3 regions of the Devosia sp. MDV22-iso42 genome follow, and region 3 is predicted to be linked to each of the others. Evidence: riboswitches for the same ligand, from Rfam matches in the RefSeq annotation. Region 3 holds a riboswitch; each other region holds the start of a gene.
What was found. Region 3 has a riboswitch for cobalamin ahead of AC4NN3_RS08715 (energy-coupling factor ABC transporter permease). Riboswitches for the same ligand answer to the same signal wherever they lie in the genome.
Positions count from the first base shown of each region.

Region 1: another riboswitch for cobalamin. It lies ahead of cobW (cobalamin biosynthesis protein CobW); the one in region 3 lies ahead of AC4NN3_RS08715 (energy-coupling factor ABC transporter permease).
Region 2: another riboswitch for cobalamin. It lies ahead of AC4NN3_RS01695 (ABC transporter ATP-binding protein); the one in region 3 lies ahead of AC4NN3_RS08715 (energy-coupling factor ABC transporter permease).

Region 1 covers NZ_JBZVWR010000014.1:72,080-75,342, forward strand. The annotation lists gene AC4NN3_RS17450 (hypothetical protein) at 1-188, opposite strand, end outside; gene AC4NN3_RS17455 (alkylphosphonate utilization protein) at 188-406, opposite strand; gene cobW (cobalamin biosynthesis protein CobW) at 473-1,528, opposite strand; cobalamin riboswitch at 1,659-1,839, opposite strand; gene AC4NN3_RS17465 (DUF2164 domain-containing protein) at 2,040-2,294, shown strand; gene AC4NN3_RS17470 (DMT family protein) at 2,389-2,745, shown strand; gene AC4NN3_RS17475 (zinc ABC transporter substrate-binding protein) at 2,777-3,263, opposite strand, start outside.
Region 2 covers NZ_JBZVWR010000006.1:3,017-6,279, forward strand. The annotation lists gene AC4NN3_RS01685 (CobW family GTP-binding protein) at 1-430, shown strand, start outside; gene AC4NN3_RS01690 (WD40 repeat domain-containing protein) at 427-1,449, shown strand; cobalamin riboswitch at 1,492-1,710, shown strand; gene AC4NN3_RS01695 (ABC transporter ATP-binding protein) at 1,992-2,795, shown strand; gene AC4NN3_RS01700 (ABC transporter substrate-binding protein) at 2,807-3,263, shown strand, end outside.
Region 3 covers NZ_JBZVWR010000007.1:256,292-259,554, forward strand. The annotation lists gene AC4NN3_RS08700 (ribbon-helix-helix domain-containing protein) at 1-102, opposite strand, end outside; gene AC4NN3_RS08705 (SspB family protein) at 112-600, opposite strand; RNA gene ssrA (transfer-messenger RNA) at 712-1,068, opposite strand; cobalamin riboswitch at 1,142-1,352, shown strand; gene AC4NN3_RS08715 (energy-coupling factor ABC transporter permease) at 1,406-2,086, shown strand; gene AC4NN3_RS08720 (DUF1003 domain-containing protein) at 2,200-2,790, shown strand; gene AC4NN3_RS08725 (YdeI/OmpD-associated family protein) at 2,794-2,994, opposite strand; gene AC4NN3_RS08730 (thymidylate synthase) at 3,221-3,263, shown strand, end outside.

The sequences.
Region 1 (3,263 bases), on a different contig from region 3:
AAGCCGAAGAGGTAGCCGATGGCCAGCATCTGCAGCAGCTCAAAGGGCAGCGCGCCGGCCTCGAACTGCCAGCCCGGGACAAGAATGGCGGTGATAAAGACCAGCGTGCCCAGCAGCGGGCCGGCCAGCAGGACCGTCAGGAAACGGGCGAGCGGAAAGGCGCTGGCACTGGCGGGGGTGGCAGTCATCAGGCCTTCTTGACGAACTCGGTGCGCAGGACCAGGCCCTTGACCTTTTCGGCATTGCACTCGATTTCGGCGGTGTCGCCGGTCAGGCGGATATTCTTGACCAGGGTGTCGCGCTTGAGCGTCACCGAGGTGCCCTTGACCTTGAGGTCCTTGATCAGCGTCACGGCGTCGCCGTCATTGAGCTGGGTGCCGTTGGCGTCCTTGGTGATTTCGGTCATGGTTTTTCCTTGGTTGGGCGCCGACCTGACCACCCGCGAGGGAGGCCAGATCGACGCAAGAGCGCATTATGCGGCGACGGCGAGCGCTCGCTGCAGACTGGCGGTAATCGCGGCGCGGTCGAGCGGGCTTTCGCCGATGACAACCAAAGCCGTGTCGCGGCTTTCGCCGGTCTTCCAGGGGCGGTCGAAATAGGCGCTGACGCGGGGGCCGACGGCCTGGATGGCGAGGCGGGCATTGGCGCCGGGAACGGCGGCAAAGCCCTTGAGACGCAGCACGTCATGCTCGCGGATGGTGGCCTCGATGATGGCGAGCAGCTCATCCTTGCCGGCAATGGACGGCAGGCGGATGGAGAAGCTGTCGAAATCGTCGTGCTCGTGCGTCTGGCCGCCGTGCTCAAGCTCGTGATGGCTTGGGCGGTTGGCAATATCGTCCTCGCTGCCCATACCCAGGCCGAGCAGAGCCGTGATATCGACATGGCCATTGCTGGCGCGGATGACGCCGACGCCGGGGCGCAGTTCGGCGCGGATATTGGCCTCGACCTTGTCGAGCATGGCGGCGTCGAGCAGATCGGCCTTGTTGATGACGACCAGATCGGCCACCGAAAGCTGATCCTCGAACAGTTCGCCCAAGGGCGTCTCGTGATCGAGCATTTCGTCCTGGCGGCGCTGGGCGTCGACGGCCGCTTCGTCGCTGGCAAAACGGCCTTCGGCCAGAGCCGAGGCGTCGGCGACGGTGACGATGCCGTCAATGGTGACCTGGGCCTTGATTTCGGGCCAGTTGAAGGCGCGGATCAGCGGCTGGGGCAAAGCCAGGCCGGAGGTCTCGATAATGATGTGGTCGAACTTGTCGGGGCGGGCCAGCAAAGCCTGCATGGTGGGGATGAACTCGTCGGCCACGGTGCAGCAGATGCAGCCATTGGAGAGCTCGATCATGTCCTCCTCGCGGCAGGTTTCATCGCCACAGCCGGCCAGGATATCCTTGTCGACGCCGAGATCGCCGAACTCATTGATGATCAGGGCAATGCGCTTGCCCTTGGGGGCATGGGCCAGCAGGTGGCGCACGAGGGTGGTCTTGCCGGCGCCGAGAAAGCCGGTGATGACGGTGGTGGGAATCTTGCTCATGCCGGCACCCCGCAAAGGCGGCAGCTGGGCAGGACGGAATTGGGGCAGCATAGGGTCTGCGTCATGACATCTCCTGGCCGTCCACCCGACGGCGCAAAGGGTTAAGGGCTCTGCGCCCGGATGGTGTGATGGCAGGTCTCCTGGCTCGCGGTGATCACCACGCCCCTCGCCTTCCCGGCAGCTTGGCTGCCAGTGGCAATTGAGGGGAATGCACCGCTTACAGTTGCGGGGGCAGCCACGGTCTTGCGCCCTGATGGGTACGTCGCACCGTGTTCCCTTAGTCCAGCACAAGCGCGTCAAACGCCTGAACCGGGTATCCTTCCGGCACGGAGCCTTCGGGAACCAACACGGGAAGTGGTGTGCCACCAAATGGCGCGGACTGCAATGTCTGGCCGGCCGTTGCACGGAAAAGGCGGCCGACGTCAAGCCGAGAGGGGCGCAAAGGCGGCGATTTCCGCCCGGCAGCGGCAGGCGACTCGGGCTAGATCAGGACAGAGCCAGGAGACGCGCGATGAAACCGATCAAGTTCAGCAAGGACGAAACCAAGGCCATTGTCGGGGAGATCAAGGATTATTTCCGCGAGGAACTCGACCAGGAGATCGGCAGCATACCGGCTGAACTGCTGATGGCGTTCTTTGCGGAAAAGATGGGCGCCTATTACTACAATCGCGGGGTCTATGACGCCCAGAGCGCGCTCAAGGAGCGGATGGACAGCCTGCATGACGACCTCTACGGGCTCGAGCAGAAGACCAAGCATACCCGCTGAGCGGGCGAGACCTGCAAGAAACCGACTTTCCGAGGGCAGACAGTCCGGCTAGATAGCGCCGCCGGCTGCTGACCGGTTTGTTGAGGAGGAAGCCTTGGGCTTCAATTTTGCCACGCTGGCCCCGATCGGGCTGCTGCTTGCATCCAATGTGTTCATGACCTTTGCCTGGTACGGGCACCTGAAATGGCCCGGCTCGGCGTTGTGGGCGGCGGTGCTGATCAGCTGGGGCATTGCGTTTTTCGAGTATTGGCTGGCCGTGCCGGCCAACCGGATCGGCTATGGCGTCTATTCGGGGGCCGAGCTCAAGACCATCCAGGAGGTGATCTCGCTGTCGGTCTTCGTGCTGTTTGCGGTGTTCTACCTGGGCGAGAAGCTGACCTGGAACCACGGCATCGGCTTCGGCATGATCGCGCTGGGGGCGTTCTTCATCTTCAAGGGGCCGCTGAAATAGCCAGCCCGGCGGACCGGGCTGGCAGAGCGCATTAGCCGAGGCAATCGACCAGGCTGGTGGCAAGGCCGCGCAGCAGGGTGGGATAGAGGTCGGGGCCTTCGGTGAGGGCGCCGCCTTCGGGGTCGAGAACACCAGCCTTGGCCGGCGTGCCCTCGATGATGGCCGAGATGATGGTGGGTTCGAAATTGGGTTCGGCAAAGACGCAGGTGGCGCCGAGCGTGCCGACCTTGGCCTTGAGTTCGTCAATGCGGGCGGCGCCGGGCGCCACCTCGGGGCTGACGGTGACCGAGCCGGCGACATTGAGACCGAAGCGGCTTTCAAAATACTGGTAGGCGTCGTGGAAGACGATGAAGGGCTTGTCGGCGACTGGCGCCAGGGTGGTGCTGAGTTCTGCCTGCAGCGCGTCGAGCTTGACCAGCTCGGCCGCGGCATTGGCCTGGTAGGCTGTCGCATTGTCGGGATCGGCGGCGGCCAAGGTGGTGGCGATCTGGGCGACCATCAACTTGGCATTTTGCGGA
Region 2 (3,263 bases), on a different contig from region 3:
GGCTGCTATAGAGCATGCCAAGCGCTGCGACCTGCCGCTCGACCGGGTCCTGGGGCGCGACGCCTTCAATCTGCAGCATGTGCTTGAGGTCGAGCCGAACTTTTTGACCGAAGACCATGCGCACGACCATGACGAGGAAATCGGCAGCGTGTCGCTGGTGAGCGAGAGCCCGCTCAACGAAAAGGCCTTCTCCACCTGGATCCGCCAGGTGACGCAGACCTTTGGCACCGACATCCTGCGCATGAAGGGCATCATCGCCTTCAAGGACGATCCGGAGCGCTTTGTGGTGCAGGGCGTGCACATGCTGCTCGAGGGCGATTACCAGCGCCCCTGGAAGGCTGATGAACCGCGCCAGAGCCGCCTGGTTTTCATCGGCCGCGACCTGCCCGAGCAGCTGCTGCGGACCGGCTTTGCGCAGTGCCAGGCATGATGACCGGATTTGTTTCTGACCGGCCCGAGCCAGCGATCCGGGCGCGGGTGGCCGATTGGCAGCTCGGTGCACCCGGCACCGGGCTGGTCTGGCTGCACGATAGCTTGGTGGCCGCCTCCGGTGACGGCAGGCTCCATTTTGCCGGCGCTGATGATCACGCGCTCACCTCCATGGACCTGCACCAGGGCGCCATCCTGGCGCTCGCCGCCCATGCTGCTGGCGGCCGCGTGATTACCGGCGGCGATGACGGGCGCGTCATGGCGGCAAGCCAGGACGGCAGCGAAAAACTGCTCCACCAGCCCGGCCGCTGGATCGACGCCGTTGCCGTTGGCCGTAAGGGCCAGATTGCGGTCGGCATCGGCAAGCAGGTCCAGCTTTGGCTGGGCGATGAGCGCCATTGCAAGGACATGCCGTCGACAGCGGCAGGCCTCGCCTTCGATGCCAAGGGCGCCAGCCTGGCGGTGGCCCATTATGGTGGCGTCAGCCTGATCGACGCCGCCCATCCCAAGCGGGAACCGCGCCTGCTGGCCTGGAAGGGCTCCCATATCGGGGTGAGCTTCAGCCCCAATGGCAAGTTTGTCGTGTCGATCATGAGCGAAAACGCGCTGCATGGCTGGCGCGTCAAGGACGCGGTCAATATGGCCATGTCCGGCTATCCCACCAAGCCACGATCGTTGTCCTGGTCGGCCGATGGACGGCTCTTGGCATCCTCGGGCGCCGACGGCGCCATCGTCTGGTCCTTTGCCGGACGGGAGGGGCCGATGGGGACATCGGCGATCAGCCTGGGGGAACGCGGCGTGCCGGTGACCGCCCTGGCCTGGCACCCTAGCGCACCCATGCTGGCACTCGGCTATCGCGACGGCGCGGTGCAGCTGTGCCGGTCCGAAGACGGCGCCATGCTGCCCATGCACGAGGCCGATGGCGATCCGGTCGCTTTTCTGGCCTTTGCCGCCCATGGAAGGCAGTTGGGGGCGCTGAGCACGGCGGGCAAGTTGTGCCGGTTTGATCTGGCGGGGTGAGGGGGCTTGCCTGCGCCCTTGACTTCAGGGGGCCAGGATGGCTTGTTGCGCCATGTTGAAGGTTCCTTCGCGGCCCGCCGGCCAAAGGGGATTAAAAGGGAACACGGTGCGACGTACCCATCAGGGCGCAAAACCGTGGCTGCCCCCGCAACTGTAAGCGGTGAGTTCTGCTGGAATCGCCACTGATCCTCTTGGATCGGGAAGGCCCAGACAGCGCATAGACCCGTGAGCCAGGAGACCTGCCATCGACATATCTTCAACCCGGCCGGGGTGTGCCGCGGAGAACGATGATGGCGCATGACGACATTACTGCTGGTCTATGCCTGATGGGTTCGCCTGGTCTGCCCCGCCTTTTAGCGGGGGGGTCCGGTGGAACAGGCGCGTCCATGCCACCCAGATAGTTGCCACGGGCAACCTGGCCGATCGGCGCTGAACCAGCCAGTAGCTGCGATTGCAGGTTGCCGATCTACTCTACGTAATGTAATAACATCACATTCGTCTGGATATCTGCGACGAGTGCCCAATCGTCTGCGGAGTCTGGCATGATCGCGCTGCAACATTCCCTCGGCCCACGCCCCGCTGGCCTCAGCGTGAACCAGTTGAGCTGGGGTCCGAGCCCGCAGCAGGCGATCATTTCGGGACTACACTTTTCGGTGCAGCCGGGACAGATGCTGGCCGTGGTCGGCCCCAATGGCGCCGGCAAATCCAGTCTGCTGCGCTGCCTCTATCGCTATCACCGGCCCACGGCTGGTCTGGTGCAACTTGATGGGCAGGACCTCTGGACACTCCGGCCCAAGGCCGTGGCGCGGCGGATTGCCACCGTGCTGCAGGAACCGGCCAGTGATTTCGGCCTGACCGTGGCCGAAGTCGTCGCCCTGGGACTGGCGCCGCATCAGGGCCCTTTTGCCGCCGTCGATGAACAACCGGTGCTTGAGGCGCTGGCCTTGCTCGGCCTTATCGCCCTGGCACCGCGCAATTTTGCCAGCCTGTCGGGTGGCGAGAAGCAGCGCGTGCTGATTGCCCGGGCGCTGGTGCAAAAGCCCGACCTGTTGATCCTGGATGAACCGACCAATCACCTCGATATCCGGCACCAGCTCGAAGTGCTGGCTCTGCTGGCCGCGCTGCCCACCACGGTGGTGGTGTCGCTGCACGACCTGGCCCTGGCCTCCGCCCATGCCGACCAGGTTCTGGTGCTCGACCAGGGGCGGCAGGTCGATATCGGCCGTCCGCTCGACGTGCTGACCCCGGCAGCAATCGACCAGACCTTTTCGGTCGCCACCACCATCGACAGCCATCCCGCGACGGGCCGTCCCCGCTTTTCCTTTCACCTTCCCCTCAAAGCCTAAGGAGTTTCTGCGTGCGTTTCGTTCATACCCTGCTGGCCACAGGCCTGCTGCTCGCCTCGGCGTCGGCAGCCCAAGCCTTTCCCGTCACCGTCAAGAGCTGCGCCCGCGAGGTGACCTTTGCGGCGCCGCCGCAGCGCGCGGTGTCCAATGACGTCAACCTCACCGAAATGATGCTGGCGCTCGGCCTGACCGACCACATGGTCGGCTATACCGGCGTGTCAGAATGGAAGACCCTCGACGAAACCCTCCGCCAGGATGTCAAGCAGCTGCCCGAGCTCTCGCCGGACTATCCCAGCAAGGAGGTCCTGCTCGGCGCCGATGCCGACTTCTACTTTGCCGGCTGGAACTACGGCATGAAGGTGGGGGGCGAGGTGACGCCCGAGACGCTGGCCGCCTTCGACATCGCCGTCTACGAGCTCACCGAGAGCTGCATCCACATCATGGCCAAGTCCAAGGCCTCTATGGACG
Region 3 (3,263 bases):
CTGCCCGGCCTCATGGGCCATCAGTTCCAGCGCCGCCCAGAATTCAGGCTCAAGCGCAATGGAGGTGCGGTGGCCGGCGATGGACAGGGAACGCTTGTCCATCGGCGGGGTTCAGGGCTTCTTGCGGAAGGCGTCGAGGCTGACGACCTTTTCGCCGGGCTTTTCGCTCTCGGTGCCCGCCGCGCCGGCTTCGGCCTCAACGGCGTCATCCTCGGCATTTTCGACCATTTCGGCGCCCGGCGCGGTCTGCGGATCAAACTGCAGGCCGAACTGGACCGACGGATCGAAGAAGCCTTTGACCGCCGAAAAGGGAATGACGAGGGTTTCGGGAATGCCGTCGAAGGACAGGCCGACCTCAAAACCGGTCTCGGACACCTTGAGGTCCCAATACTGGTTCTGGATGACGATGGTCATTTCCTTGTCGTACTGGCCGAGCAGCTTCTCGCTCAGGCGCACGCCGGGGGCGCGGGTCAGGAAGGAAATGAAGAAGTGGTGCTCGCCGGGCAGGCCGGTCCGGGCGACTTCCGCCAATACCTTGCGCACGACGCCGCGCAGGGCTTCCTGGGCGAGAATATCGTAGCGCATGTGGTCTTCGGCCATGGTCACCCTTCCGGTGCTGAGAGATAGAATCCCGAACGGCCCATATCAGCCCTACGTTCCGTGCGATTTCAAGAACTAAAGCTTGTCGGCTGCCCGGTACCTGAAAATGAAAGTGCAGGCTTCTGTTGCCAGGTGCCTGCGAACCCCGCCTGTCACCCGGCTAGGGGTGGAGGACTTAATTTCCCAATGCTAGCACTGCTTACGCAGCGAGAGCGACTGGAGCCTTATTGTTGTCATTTGCAACTATAAGTTTCGGACCGATAACGGTGGTACCTCACCGAGCAAAAGCACACCCTTTACACCCTCGTCGATCCTGTTTCGCCCCCATTGGCTGCCCCGAAAAGGGGTAGATGGTGGAGGCGCCGGGTACTGCCCCCGGGTCCGAATGGCTTATTACGATGACAATTTATCGCCATAGCTCTTGCGAGCAATCCCTATATAGGCGCGCTGCCGGTGCGATGCAAATGCTGCGACAAATTTCTGCTTGATGCGGGCGGGTGCTCCGGCCCCTGCATGGCGCTTGTCCCGGCACGGCGTCATGCGCTAACGTGATCGTGATGGTTTTCGCCCCCGCATGCGCGGGGCGGATGAAAAGGGAACACGGTGCGGCGTATCCATCAGGAGCCAAAACCGTGGCTGCCCCCGCAACTGTAAACGGTTTTCGGCCGCAATATGCCACTGACGCCAAGTCGGGAAGGCGCGTGCCGATGCAATCCGTGAGCCAGGAGACCTGCCATCAAGTGCGAGCACAGCCGTGCTCATTGACGACAGCAGGCCGCACGGTGGGTGCGGAGAGGAGACAGACATGCATATCGAACCGGGCATCGTTGACGGTGCCAAGATTACCCTGAGCTACGCCACGGCCGCCGGATCGTTCGGGCTGGCCGGCAAAATGGCGCTCGACACGATTCGCACCGAAGGCGCCGGCGCCCTGGCGCTGCGGAGCCTTTGCACCACGGCGCTGGTATTCAGCTTCTTCGAGGTGTTTCCGCACCATGCCGTCGGCGTGTCGGAAGTCCACCTGATCCTGGGCTCGACCCTGTTCCTGATCTTTGGCGCCGGCGCGACCGGGCTGGGCCTGGCCCTGGGCCTGCTGCTGCAGGGCCTGTTCTTTGCGCCGTTCGACCTACCGCAATATGGCATGAACGTCACCACGCTGATCGTGCCGCTTTTTGCCATGACCTTCCTGGCCAAGCGCATCATCCCGCAGGCCACGGCCTACAAGGACGTCGGCTACGGCCAGGCGCTGATGCTGTCGACTGCCTATCAGGGCGGCACCGTCGCTTGGGTCGCCTTCTGGTCGCTCTATGGCGGCGGTCTTGGAGCGCAGAACCTGGCCGCCACGGCCAGCTTCGGCGCCGCCTATATGCTGGTGATCGTGCTGGAGCCGCTGATTGACCTGGGCGTACTGGCTTTGGCCAAGCTCTCCGGCGGCTTCAAGGGCCTGCCCCTGTTGCATAACCGGCTCTACCACGCCGGCGCCTGACGTTTACGGCAGCCTCGCCCAGCGGGGCTGCCACCCGTCCGGACCGCTGTTTTAACGACCCGCCTCGACCGCGATCGGTATAGACTGGCCGTCACACTAGTGGTGAGGCTGGCATGGCGACGACGACATCTGACAAGCTCGGTCACGCGGCCGAGCGGTTTCTGGACAAGGGCGAGACCGCGCTCGATGCGCGCGAGCGGCATGTGCTGGAAAAGGCGCTGAGCCGGCAGACGCTGGCGCTGGACACCAGCAAGACCTTTGACGAGGATGCTACCTTCGGCCAGCGGCTCGCCGATGGCGTGGCCGCGTTCGGCGGCTCCTGGACGTTCCTGATCTTCTTTGGCCTGGCCCTGCTGGCCTGGGTGGCGAGCAACCTGCTGATGGCGGGCCGGGCGCCCGACCCCTATCCCTTCATCTTCCTCAACCTGATCCTGTCGATGCTGGCGGCCGTGCAGGCGCCGGTCATCATGATGAGCCAGAACCGGCAATCGGCCAAGGATCGCCTGGTCACCAGCCATGACTACGAGTGCAACCTCAAGGCCGAGATCGAGATCATGGCGCTGCATGACAAGATCGACCAGATGCGCAATGACGATCTCAAGCGGCTGATCGGCCAGCAGCAGGAGCAGATCGCCCTGCTGACGCGTCTGGTGCAGGGCCATCTTGATGAAGGGGCGAACCCGGACGGCACCCGGCCGACGTGAGCGCTAGCGCTTCCAGGCCATGCCCATATAGACGTCGCCGGCCCGCAGTTCGGCGAGCATCTGCTTGAGATGCTTGTGCCTGGTGTCGTCGCGCTTCACCTTGTTGATCCACAGCAGGTAGTCGTTGCGCTGGTAGGGCGGGCGCGCCTCATAGGCGGGGCGCAATCCGCTGGCGTCGAGCGCCTCGCGGACGAAGTCGGGCATGGGCTCCCGTTTTCGCAAAGGACGCAGGACCGGGCTCATCTTGTTTCCTCATCGACCTGGTGACGACAGTGTTCAGCGCTCATATATCGCCTCCTGAATCTTGATCGCAGGAAGGCTATCAAAGCACTGCGGACAGGCTTTGTCAGGACGCGATGCGGTATTCCCCTACCGAGGGCCAGCTTCAACATGGATCGAAGGCGCAGCCGAATCGCGGTATTGAAGGCCCATGCAGCCCTATCTCAAGCTTCTCGCCACCATCCTCGAAAACG